3 regions of the Curtobacterium sp. MCSS17_015 genome follow, and region 2 is predicted to be linked to each of the others. Evidence: predicted binding sites of a transcription regulator. Region 2 holds the regulator's gene; each other region holds the start of a gene.
What was found. The regulator HrcA, encoded in region 2, represses chaperone genes, less so after heat shock. The targets are predictions, from matches to a motif close to TTNGCACTCGNNNNNNNCGAGTGCNAA.
Positions count from the first base shown of each region.

Region 1: the regulator HrcA is predicted to act here: its motif matches at 1,663-1,689, upstream of groL (chaperonin GroEL).
Region 3: the regulator HrcA is predicted to act here: its motif matches at 2,270-2,296, upstream of groES (co-chaperone GroES).

Region 1 covers NZ_CP126256.1:2,891,230-2,895,430, reverse strand. Annotated here, with positions in the region: gene DEJ18_RS13880 (DUF2332 family protein) at 1-29, shown strand, start outside; gene DEJ18_RS13875 (DUF3263 domain-containing protein) at 153-452, shown strand; gene DEJ18_RS13870 (LytR C-terminal domain-containing protein) at 449-1,045, shown strand; gene DEJ18_RS13865 (cold-shock protein) at 1,314-1,517, shown strand; gene groL (chaperonin GroEL) at 1,732-3,354, shown strand; gene DEJ18_RS13855 (putative endonuclease domain-containing protein) at 3,655-4,201, shown strand, end outside.
Region 2 covers NZ_CP126256.1:1,317,449-1,321,649, reverse strand. Annotated here, with positions in the region: gene dnaJ (molecular chaperone DnaJ) at 1-1,056, opposite strand, end outside; gene hrcA (heat-inducible transcriptional repressor HrcA) at 1,108-2,130, opposite strand; gene DEJ18_RS06160 (DUF4870 domain-containing protein) at 2,239-2,772, shown strand; gene hemW (radical SAM family heme chaperone HemW) at 2,762-4,003, opposite strand; gene DEJ18_RS06150 (HAD family hydrolase) at 4,012-4,201, shown strand, end outside.
Region 3 covers NZ_CP126256.1:3,035,122-3,039,322, reverse strand. Annotated here, with positions in the region: gene DEJ18_RS14490 (DUF4190 domain-containing protein) at 98-961, shown strand; gene DEJ18_RS14485 (class I SAM-dependent methyltransferase) at 1,031-2,233, opposite strand; gene groES (co-chaperone GroES) at 2,391-2,687, shown strand; gene rarD (EamA family transporter RarD) at 2,812-3,765, shown strand; gene DEJ18_RS14470 (ABC transporter substrate-binding protein) at 4,160-4,201, opposite strand, start outside.

The sequences.
Region 1 (4,201 bases), 1.6 Mb from region 2:
TCGGCACGCGCGTCCGGTGGTTCCCCTGAACCAGGGTGCGCGGGCCGTGCGCTGAGCGGGTTCCGCGACAGTCCAGCACCGTGCCAGGGTCGACCTGCCGTCCGCCCCTACGATGTGCGAGACCTGCAACCCGTTCGCGATCGGACCACGCTGTGCCCGCCCTCCCCGCCGACGAGCTCACCGAGCTCGCCAAGCACGTGCTCGCCTTCGAGCTCGTGCGGGCACGGCACGACCGGACGAAGGAAGCGGAGATCCGGGTCGAGTTCGACATGTCGCCAGCGCGGTACTACCAGGTGCTCAACCGCGTGATCGACTCACCGGCAGCCCTCGCGTACGACCCGCAGCTCGTCACCCGACTGCAGCGGCTCCGCCGGGCCCGGACGAGCGCACGCGCTGCCCGCAGCTTCGTCGCGCCCCCGGCCGACCACGAAGGACGTGAAGAGGAACGATGACGAGATTCGAGCGAGACCGGTTCGACGAGGTCCCGGACGGCCCCCGGGTCGGCGCGCACCGCGGTGCCGCGCGACGAGGTGGCGGGTGGGTCGTCTTCGCGTGGGCGGCGCTCGCGACCGGCGTCCTCGTCGGCATCGGGGTGCTCGTGCTCGCACTGCTCAACGGCAGCGTGCAGTTCACGGAGGGCAGCGGGGGGTCGACGCCCTCCGCGTCCGCGTCGCCGTCGGCCAGTGCCTCCCCCGGGACGGACTCCGGCGCGGGAGACGGGGCGACGCAGTCGCCCTCCGCCGCAGCGGGCGCGACCGCCGCCGACCAGGGCGCGACAACGCTCGTCGTGCTGAACGGGACCTCGACGGCGGGCCTCGCCGCGAACGCGTCGACGGAACTCGGCGGCGCCGGGTGGACCGTGACCTCGACCGGGGACGCCGGGACGACCGGGGCGACGCAGACGATCGTGTACTACCAGCAGGAGTCGCAGGCGGCCGTCGCGCAGGGCGTCGCGCAGTCCCTCGGGGTGAGTGCCGTACAGCAGTCCTCGGCGTTCCCGAACGCCGACGTCTCCGTGGTGCTCGGGTCCGACTACACGGGCTGACCGCACGGTCCGAAGGCGTCGCACACGCTCGTCGTGTTTCCGACACGTTGCGGATCGGGGTTCACTGCGTGAAATGCGTGTCACACCCCTTGCCGAAACAGCGAGGTTCGGTCAGAGTCACCATTGGTCACCCCGCGATCGCGACGACGCCTCTCCCCGAGACCCGTCCGGCGTGAAACCGGGTGAGTCGACACGCGCTCGGACCCGACGGACGCCACGTGCGATGGTGCCGTCGTTCGCAACAGCAGTACCGCAGGGAGCAAGGAACATGGCCAACGGAACCGTGAAGTGGTTCAACGCCGAGAAGGGCTTCGGCTTCATCACCGTGGATGGAGGGGGCCAGGACGTGTTCGTGCACTACTCGGCCATCGACATGAGCGGCTACAAGGTCCTCGAAGAGGGCCAGGCAGTGACGTTCGACGTCGGCACCGGGTCGAAGGGCCCGCAGGCCGAGTCGGTCCGTCCCGCCTAGTCGCCCAGAACCGCTCGCGAACGCGCCGTCCCGTCCGGGGCGGCGCGTTCGTCGTCACGGGGACCGGGTACCGAGCGGACCTGTGGACTGGGGCAGAGCCTCCCGACTGTGTTGCACTCTCGGGTGGCGAGTGCCAGAATCGGGCTTGGCACTCGGCCAGGCTGAGTGCCAGAACGACCCCGATGACGACGTCCGGGAGGGACGAAGAACTCACATGGCAAAGATCATTGCTTTCAACGAAGAGGCCCGACGCGGCCTCGAGCGCGGCCTCAACCAGCTGGCCGACGCCGTGAAGGTGACGCTCGGCCCGCGCGGCCGCAACGTCGTCCTCGAGAAGAAGTGGGGCGCCCCCACGATCACGAACGACGGTGTCTCCATCGCCAAGGAGATCGAGCTCGACGACCCGTACGAGAAGATCGGTGCGGAGCTCGTCAAGGAGGTCGCCAAGAAGACCGACGACGTCGCCGGTGACGGCACGACCACCGCGACCGTCCTCGCCCAGGCCCTCGTCCGTGAAGGCCTCCGCAACGTCGCCGCCGGTGCCGACCCCGTGTCGCTCAAGCGCGGCATCGAGAAGGCCGTCGCCGCCGTCTCCGACCAGCTCCTCGCCGACGCGAAGGAGATCGAGACCAAGGACCAGATCGCTGCCACCGCGTCGATCTCGGCCGCTGACCCGACCATCGGCGCACTCATCGCCGAGGCCATCGACAAGGTCGGCAAGGAAGGTGTCGTCACCGTCGAGGAGTCGAACACCTTCGGCACCGAGCTCGAGCTCACCGAGGGCATGCGCTTCGACAAGGGCTACCTGTCGCAGTACTTCGTGACCGACCCCGAGCGCCAGGAAGCCGTCTTCGAGGACGCGTACATCCTGATCGTCAACTCGAAGATCTCGAACATCAAGGACCTCCTGCCGGTCGTCGACAAGGTGATCCAGGCGGGCAAGCAGCTCCTGATCATCGCCGAGGACGTCGACGGCGAGGCCCTGGCCACGCTCGTCGTGAACAAGATCCGCGGCATCTTCAAGTCCGTCGCCGTCAAGGCCCCGGGCTTCGGCGACCGCCGCAAGGCCATGCTCCAGGACATCGCGATCCTCACCGGCGGCCAGGTCATCTCGGAAGAGGTCGGCCTCAAGCTCGAGAACGCGACGCTCGACCTCCTCGGTCGTGCCCGCAAGGTCGTCATCACCAAGGACGAGACCACGATCGTCGAGGGTGCCGGCGACGCCGAGCAGATCGCCGGCCGCGTCCGTCAGATCCGCGCCGAGATCGAGGCGACCGACTCCGACTACGACCGCGAGAAGCTCCAGGAGCGCCTCGCCAAGCTCGCCGGTGGCGTTGCCGTCATCAAGGCGGGTGCCGCGACCGAGGTCGAGCTCAAGGAGCGCAAGCACCGCATCGAGGACGCCGTCCGCAACGCGAAGGCAGCCGTCGAAGAGGGCATCGTCGCCGGTGGTGGCGTCGCCCTCATCCAGGCCGGCAAGGTCGCGCTCGACGGTCTCTCGCTCGAGGGTGACGAGGCCACGGGTGCGAACATCGTCCGTGTCGCCATCGACGCGCCGCTCAAGCAGATCGCGCTGAACGCCGGTCTCGAGCCGGGTGTCGTCGCCGCTCGTGTCCGCGAGCTCGAGGCCGGCCACGGCCTCAACGCTGCGACGGGTGAGTACGTCGACCTCATCGCCGCGGGCATCATCGACCCGGCCAAGGTCACGCGCTCGGCGCTGCAGAACGCCGCGTCGATCGCCGGTCTGTTCCTCACGACCGAGGCCGTCGTCGCCGACAAGCCGGAGAAGACCCCGGCCATGCCGGCCGGCGACCCGACGGGTGGCATGGACTTCTAGTCCGTCCTGCTGGCAAGGGCCCTCGCACGCTGCGCGTGCGGGGGCCCTTCCGCGTGCGGGGGCCTCCGCGTGGGGGGGGCCTCCGAGGTTCCGTAATTCGCGCATCTCGCGCGCCGGGATCGCAGAATTGCGGAACCGCGACGAACGCAGACGGCACGTCGTGGAACCGGCGGTGTCGCGCAGGCGCCGGAGGATTCCGTCGCGTTCACTCCGTCGCACAGGAGGCCCGGCTCGCCTCCGTCTCCACAAGCGCGATCCACGTCGTGTCCACGCCGGTCCTCGTCGACGAGGCTCACGGCCATGAGCAGACCAGCCGAACTTCCCGTGCCCGACGACGGTCCGTTCCGCGTGCGGGACGCGGTGGCCGCTGGCGCGACCCGCACACGGCTCAGTCGGACGGACCTGGAAGCGCCCATCCACGGGGTCCGCGCTCCCTCCGGCCTCGGTGTGTCCAGGGTCGAGGCGCTCGCACTGGTGCTCCGCGACGACCAGTTCTTCAGCCATGGCACTGCGGCACTGTTCTGGGGAGCGCCGGTGTCAGGCCACTTCGGAGGCGAGGCGGTCCACGTCACGTCCGTCGGAGTCGCTCCGGTCATGCGACGCCCGCACGTCGTCCCACATCGCGTCCGGGACCCGACCGTCGACGTGCGGTACCGGAACGGGTTCCGGCTCAGTGCGCCGGCGCGCTCGTGGTACGAGTGTGCCGGGTCGTCGAGCCTCGAGGACCTCGTCGTGCTCGGCGACTACTTCCTCGGTCCTGCGGATCTGGCGACGCTCGACGGACTGCGAGCGGCGATCCCGCCCAGGGGACGACACGTGCGCCGGGCGCGAGCCGCGCTGGCGCGGG
Region 2 (4,201 bases):
CTGCGGCGAACCGGCCTTGTGCGTCTTCGCGAGCTGCTCGACGAGCTGGCGCTCCTTGTGGGAGAGCTTCGTCGGGGTGACCACCTGCACGCCGACCTTCAGGTCGCCGCGACCCGAGCCCCGCAGCTTCGTGACGCCGCGGTCCTTGATGACGAGGACGTCAGCGCTCTGCACGCCCGGTCGGAGTTCGAGTTCCACCGGACCGTCGAGGCCGTCGATGGTCGTCGTGGCGCCGAGGATCGCGTCGGTCATCGGGACCTCGAGCGTGGCGAGCAGGTCGTCGCCGTCGCGGCTGAACACGTCGTGGTGGCGGACCCGGACCTCGAGGTACAGGTCGCCCGCGGGACCACCGGCCGGACCGACCTCGCCCTGGCCGGGCATCTGCAGGCGGAGCCCGGAGTCGACCCCGGCGGGCACGTCCACCGGGACCGTGCGGCGGGCGCGGACCCGGCCCTGACCCTGGCACGTCGGGCAGGGGTTCGGGATGACGGTGCCGTAGCCGCGGCAGGTCCCGCACGGGGCGCTCGTGACGACGTTGCCGAGCAGCGAACGGACCTGGCGCTGGATGTGTCCGGATCCGCCGCAGATGTCGCAGGTCTGCGGGCTCGTGCCGGGTGCACAGCAGGAGCCGCCACACGTCTCGCAGAGCACGGCGGTGTCGACCTCGAGGTCCTTGTGCGTGCCGAAGACGACCTCGTCGAGGTCGACCTCGAGCCGCAGCAGGGCGTCCTGACCGCGCTCGGCGCGACTGCGCGGGCCGGTCCCCCGGCCACCGCCGCCGCCCCCGCCGCCGAAGAAGGCGTCGAAGATGTCGCTGAAGCCGGCGGCTCCGCCACCGCCGAACGGGCCGTCCTGGCCGCCGGCGTCGAAGCGGCGGCGCTGCTCCGGGTCGCTCAGCACGTCGTACGCGTGCGTGACGTCCTTGAAACGCTCCGCGGCGTCGGGGCTCGGGTTCACGTCCGGGTGGAGTTCACGGGCGAGCCGCCGGTACGCCTTCTTGATGTCGGCATCGGAGGCGTCGCGCGGGACGCCGAGGACGTCGTAGTGGTCTGCCAAGTGTTCCTCAGGGGGTGCGTGGGTGGACGGGGTGGGAAGCGCGCCGGGCGATCAGTTCTCGCCGAGCAGCCGGGACAGGTAGCGGGCGACCGCACGGACCGCGGCCATGTTCGTGCCGTAGTCCATCCTGGTCGGGCCGAGGACGCCCAGCCGGGCGATCTCACCGCGGGCGGCCAGGTAGCCGCCCGCGACGATGCTCGTGGCGTCGAGACCGTACTCGGCGTTCTCGGCACCGATGCTGGCGGCGACCGCGATGTCGTCGACCTGCATCTCGCCGAACAACCGGAGCAGGGTGACCTGTTCCTCGATCGCCTCGAGCACCGGGAAGAGGCCGCCGGAGAAGTCCTGCTCGCTCTTGGCGAGGTTGGCCGCTCCGGCCATCAGCAGGCGGTCCTGTCGGTTCGCCGCGACCTGCTCGACGAGGCTCGCGACGACCACGCCGGCGAGCGGCTGGACCTCGGGGCGCAGCTGACCCGGGATCGCCCGGAGCGCCTGCGGGGCGTCCTGCAGCGGCAGTCCGACCGTGGCGCCGTTCACGACGGAACGGACCTCGGCCAGCGCGGATTCACCGACGGCGACGTCGGTCTCGATGACGCGCTGCTCGACCCTGGCGGTGTCGGTGATGAGGACGACCATCAGCCGGGTGTCGGCCAGCCGGACGAGTTCGACGTGCTGGACGCGCGCGTGCCCCATGGTCGGGTACTGCACGAGCGCGACCTGGTTCGTCAGCTGGCTCAACAGCCGGACCGTGCGGGTGAGGACGTCGTCGAGGTCGTTCGAGGCGCCGAGGAAGGTCTCGATCGCCTGGCGCTGGGCACCGGAGAGCGGGCGCGCGGCCGCGAGGTGGTCGACGAACACCCGGTAGCCCTTGTCGGTCGGGACCCGACCGGAGGAGGTGTGCGGAGCGATGATGAGCTGCTCGTCCTCGAGCTGCGCCATGTCGTTGCGGATCGTGGCCGCACTCACCCCGAAGGCGTGACGCTCGACGATGGTCTTCGACCCGACCGGCTCCCGCGAGGCGACGTAGTCACGCACGATGGCCTTGAGGACCTCGAGGCTGCGTTCGCTGACCATCGGTTCCCCTTCCGCTCGTGCTGGCACTCTCACTGGTCGAGTGCTGATCTTACGCCCGACCACCGACGGCACGGGACTTCTGCACAGCAGCCTCGGTACGCTGCGGGCATGAGCTACGGACAGGAGCCCGGCGGCCCCGAGCAGCACCGCGACGACCGCGCCGGCGGCAAGCCCGACGGACAGCAGTACCCCGGGCAGTACCCGGGCGCTCAGCAGGCCGGCGGCGGGTACCCGGGCCCGGCCGGCGGGTCGCAGTACGGCGGGTGGCAGCAGCCCGGCCAGCAGTACCCGAACGGCTACCAGCCGCCGCAGCCGATGACCCCCGAGGACCAGCGCCTCTGGGCGACCCTGACGCACGTCGGCGGCATCTTCTTCAACCTCCTGGTCCCGCTCGTCGCCTACCTCGTCCTGCGGGACCGCGGACAGTTCGTCCGCGAGCACACCCGGGTGGCACTGAACTTCCACATCACGATGGCCATCGCCTACTTCGCCGGCGGCCTGACGTCCGTGCTCGGCATCGGGTTCCTCGTCATCGCGGCCGTCGCGATCGTGTCGATCGTGTTCGGCATCATGGCCGCCATCGCCGCGAACCAGGGCCAGTTCTACAAGTACCCGCTCTCGATCGAGTTCTTCAAGCCCTGACGTCGTCGGCCGGCTCGTCGAGCAGGTCGCGCACGACGGCGTCCGCCAGCAGGCGGCCCTGGACCGTCAGCTCCAGGGAGCCGCCGAGGGCGGCCCGTCCGTCCACGAGACCGCGCGCGATGAGCCCGGCGACGCGGCTCCGGGCCTCCTGGCGGAGCTCGTCGATGCGCAACTCGCCTCGCACGCGAGCGGCCAGGAGCACGCGCTCCACGTACCGCGTCTCGTCGTCCAGCGTCTCGCGACCGGCGGCTGGCGACTCGTCCTGCAGCACCCGGTTTGCGTACGCGGCCGGGTGCTTGACGTTCCACCAGCGCGTCCCGGCGACCGCGGAGTGCGCACCGGGGCCGATGCCCCACCAGTCGTGACCCTTCCAGTAGGACAGGTTGTGCCGGCTGGCGTGCTGTGGGCCGCGCGCCCAGTTCGAGACCTCGTACCAGTCGTAGCCGGCGTCGCCGAGCACCCGGTCGGCGAGCTCGTACATGTCCGCGGCCAGGTCGTCGTCCGGTGCGGGGAGTTCCCCCCGCGAGACGGCGCGGCCCATCGCGGTCCCGTCCTCGACGATGAGCGAGTACGCCGAGACGTGGTCCGGCGCGCACGCGATCGCGGCGTCGAGCGAGGTGCGCCAGTCGTCCAGGGACTCCCCCGGCGTCGAGTAGATGAGGTCGAGGCTGACGTCGAGACCCTGCTGCTTCGCGAGGTCGACGACGACCGGCACCCGCTCGGGGTCGTGCGTGCGGTCGAGGGTCGCGAGCACGTGCGGGACCGCGGACTGCATGCCGTAGCTCATCCGCGTGAAGCCGGCCCGCTGCAGGGTGGCGATCGAGTCGGCGTCGACGGAGTCCGGGTTCGCCTCGGTCGTGACCTCGGCCCCGGGGACGATTCCCCACGTGTCGTCGATCGCCCGCAGGATCATCGCCAGGTCGGACGCCGGCAGCATCGTCGGGGTGCCGCCACCGAAGAACACCGTCGAGACCGGGCGTCGCGGGACCCCGGAGCGCTCGAGCACCCGGTCGGCGAACGCGATCTCACGCAGGGCATGGCCGGCGTAGTCGTCACGGCGCACCCCGCGGAGCTCGGACGCCGTGTACGTGTTGAAGTCGCAGTAGCCGCAGCGCACCCGGCAGAAGGGCACGTGCACGTAGACGCCGAACGGGACCTCGCCCGCTCCGGGTGCCGGTGCGACCAGCCCGTCCGACGGAGCGGGATCGGCGATCGGGAGAGCACTCGGCATGGAGTCCATTGTCCGTCATCATGGACGGCATGGAGCACCACCCCGTCCCCACCACGGTCCTCTGGGACATCGACGGCACCCTCGTGCGCAACGCCGCCTCACCGGGCAACCTCTACCACCTGGCCCTCGAGCGCGCCCTCGGACGGGACCTGCCACTGCTCGTCGGCCACCAGCACGGCCGGACCGACGCCGGCATCA
Region 3 (4,201 bases), 1.6 Mb from region 2:
CGGGCACGACCCCGCCCGGTCCCGCTCCTGAACGGTCCCGGGAGCCGTGTGGGAGGATCGGTGCCGGTGGCCGCCCGGTCGCCGGGAGGGGTGCAACGTGTCCGACCAGAACGACCGATCGACGCCGGACGAGACGCCGGACCAGGTGTCCGACCAGACGTCGGGTCAGGCGTCGGCTGCGACGCCTGCCGATCCGGACCGTGCGCACGAGCCGGTGACGCGCGACCCGTTCGCGTCCTCTGGGCAGGGTTCGGCGGCGCAGGGCGTCACGGACCCCGTGGGGGACCGCAGCGGTGGGGCCTCCTCGCCCGGACAGCAGAGCCCGTACGCGACGCCCGGCCAGTACGGGTCGGCGGGGCAGTACGGTGCCGCCGGTCAGTACGGCTCGCAGGCGACCTCCGGGCAGTCGGGTCAGTACGGGACACCGACCTCGTGGGGCTCGCAGGACCCGTACGGGCGGCAGTCCGGGCAGAGCGCGTACCCGCAGCCCGGGGCCTACGCCCAGCAGGGCCAGTACGGGTCGCAGAAGCCCTCCTCGAACCAGCAGCAGTACAGCCAGCAGCAGTACGGCCAACAGGGCGCAGCCGCGTACAACCCGTACGCCGCCACGAGCCAGAACCCCTACGGACAGCCGCGCAGGACGAGCGCCCTCGCGATCCTGTCGATCGTCTTCGCCTTCGGTGGACTCGTCTTCGGACCACTCACGGTCCTCACCAGCCCGGCCGGCGCGATCATGGGCCACATCGCCCTCGGTCGCATCCGACAGACCGGGGAGCAGGGCCGCGGTCTCGCGCTGGCCGGTGTCATCGGCGGCTGGATCCTGACGGCGATCTCCCTGCTCGGCGTCATCCTGTTCATCTCGTTCGTCGTGTTCGCCTCACAGAACCCGGGGTCGGGCGGCTACGGCTACGACGGCTACGACGGGTACGACACCTCCGGCGCCAGCGCGCTCATCGCCTGACCGGCAGCACCGGGGCGGTTCCGCCTCGACGAACGGGCACCGCCAGGACGGCGGTGCCCGTTCGTCGTCTCAGCCGGTCACGTCGTCCAGCCGCTCGCACAGGACGGCCGTGTGGCGACCCTCCAGTCTGGTGAGCACGAGCGTGACGCGACCGCGGCCCCGCAGGCGCAGGCGCTTGCGGAACTCGGCCGGGTCCACGTCGACGCCGCGCTTCTTGATCTCGACCGTGCCGATGTCGTCGGCCGCCAGCCGGGCGGCGAGGCGCTTCACGTCGAGCGGCATCGTGTCGAGGACGCGGAACCCCTGCGCGAACGGCGTCACGACCGCCCGGTCGCTCGTCACGTAGGCGATGCCCTCGGAGAGCATGCGCCCGTCGATCGACCGCGCCAGGTCCCCGATCAACCGGGCGCGGATGACGGCCCCGTCGGGCTCGTAGAGGTACGCCCCGAGCGACCCGACCTCGACGTCCTCGGCGTCGGCGGCCCCCGTCAGTTCGGCGATGCCGTGGGTGCCGATGACGGTCGCCGCGCGCCGGACGCCCGGACGGGCGAGCGGGCCGAACCACAGGGCGAGTTCGACGACCTCCCGGTCGACCGACGTCCACTGCGCCTCAGCGGTGTCGGGGATCAGGTCGCGGTCGATGCCCGGGCCGAGCTTGACGCCGGTCGGGGTGGTCGTCGCCGCCGCGAACACCGTGTCGAGCGAGGGCGACCAGTCGTCCGGGTCGGCGAGTCGTCGAGTGTCCGAGTGCCCGCTGGTCCGGCGGGCCGGGTCCATCCAGACCCCGTCCACGGAGGTGATGTCGAACGTAGCGGCGTCGCCGAGCTCGACGCGGGCGTTCGGCCACGGCGCGAGGTTGTGCGTCGCGACGGCAGCCGTCACCTCGTCCCGGTCGACGGCGGTGACGTCGAGGTCGAGCGCCGCCATCGCGAGCGCGTCCCCGCCGATCCCGCAGCCGAGGTCGGCGACACGGGTCAGGCCGGCGGCGGCGAACCGCCCGGCGTGCTGCGCGGCGACCTGCAGTCGGGTCGCCTGCTCGAGCCCGGCGGCGGTGAAGAGCATGCGCGCGGCGAAGTCACCGAACTTGCCGCGGGCCTTCTGCCGGAGCTTCGCCTGGGTGAGGACCGCCGCGACGAGCGCCGGGTCGTGGCCCTCGGCCCGCAGACGTGAGACCACCCGGACGATCTCGCCGCCGTCCGAGACGGACGGCGTACGGTCGAGCAGGTCCATCCCCGCCGGGGTCAGCAGCTGGGTCAGTTCGGCGGCGTCCATGCCCCGATCCTCCCAGGTGGGGCAGTGCGCGGCGCGCTGGCACTCGGATTGACCGAGTGCCAGTGACGTCCTACAGTTGGGGTTGGCACTCTCCCGAGGGAAGTGCCAACCCGGTTTTCGTCAGTACCGAACACGTACCGAGAAAGAAGAGGTCACCGTGGCCGTCAGCATCAAGCCGCTCGAAGATCGCATCGTCATCCGCCAGGTCGAGGCGGAGCAGACCACCGCGTCGGGTCTGGTCATCCCGGACACCGCGAAGGAGAAGCCCCAGGAGGGCGAGGTCGTCGCCGTGGGCCCGGGCCGCATCGACGACAACGGCAACCGCGTGCCGCTCGACGTCGCCGTCGGCGACAAGGTCATCTACTCCAAGTACGGCGGCACCGAGGTCAAGTACTCCGGTGAGGACCTCCTCGTCCTCTCGGCCCGCGACGTCCTCGCGGTCATCGAGCACTGACACCCGCTCCACGAACGCCCCGTCGGCCTGGCCGGCGGGGCGTTCGTCGTTCCGGGATCACCGCAGACCGCCGGGAGGCCCGGGTTCGGGCGCGTCCGTCGGCCCGCCTTCCTAGGATGGTTCCGTGAGTGAACCGATTCCCCAGCGCCCAGCGCGGAGCGAGGCGTCCGTCGGTGTGGTGCAGGCGCTCGTGGCGTACGGGCTCTGGGGGCTCATGCCGTTGCTCTTCGCGGCCATGGCCCCCGCCGCCGCGTTCGAGATCGTGTCGTGGCGCATCGTCTTCGGCCTGGTGTTCTGCGCCGTGGCGATCCTGGCGACCCGGTCGTGGCTCCGTACCCGGTCCCTGCTCGTGCAGCCCCGGGTGATGGGCGTGATGGGGGTCGCTGCCGGGCTCATCCTGGTGAACTGGACCGTGTACGTGCTCGCGACGACGACGGGCCACACGGTCGAGGCGGCCCTCGGGTACTTCATCAACCCGCTCGTCACGATCGCCCTCGGCGTCCTGGTCCTCCGCGAACGCCTGCGTCCGCTGCAGTGGACCGCGGTGGGGATCAGCGTCCTGGCCGTCGTCGTCATCGCGGTCGGCTACGGGCAGATGCCGTGGATCGCGCTCGTGCTGGCGTTCTCGTTCGGCTCGTACGGCCTGGTGAAGAAGCGCGTCGGGGGCACGGTCGACGCCCTCAGCGGGCTGACGATCGAGACGGTGTGGCTGCTGCCCCTCGCCGTCGGCACCCTCGTGGTGCTCGGGGTCACCGGGCTCGGCGGTGGGGTGACCTTCACGAGCGAGGGCTGGCCGCACGCCCTCGTCACGGTGCTGACCGGGCCGGCGACGGCGGTGCCGCTGCTGCTCTTCGCGTCCTCGGCGCGGCGCGTGAGCCTGTCGACGCTCGGGTTGACGCAGTACCTCGCACCGGTCATGCAGCTGCTCGTGGGCGTGCTCGTCCAGCACGAGCCGATGTCGGCCTCGCGGTGGGTGGGATTCGGGATCGTCTGGCTGGCGCTCGTGGTGCTCACGGTGGACTCGTTCACCGCAGCGCGGCGAGGTGCGCGACGTGACGTCGTCCCCGAGCCGGCCTGAGCTGACGGGGGCGGAGCGGGCCTCCCGGCCGGTGCCCGCCGGGTGTGGGCGAGACGCACCCGTCTGCGTGCGGCGTCGCGGTCCCCTCGACGCCCCACGCGCGCGAGACACGCCCGTCTGCGCGCGACGCCGCTCCCATGGCGCGACGCCGCCACCATCGGCGGCGTCTCGGTCGCTTCGCGGCGTCTCCCGCTGACACCGGCGTCTCGGCCCCCCGCCATCAGCCTGCCGTCCGCCACCGCCCGGCCGCGGGCTGCGCCGCCCCGATGCCACGTTGCGCCGCCCCGACGGCACGTTGCGCCGCCCCGACGGCGCCGCACAGGCCGTCGGCGTCCGCCCACGCGAACGGCCCCCGGGAGCAGCTGCTCCCGGGGGCCGTCAATCGTGCGGGGTGTTACTTCGAGACCGAGCCCTGGATGGCGCTCTGGTAGACGGG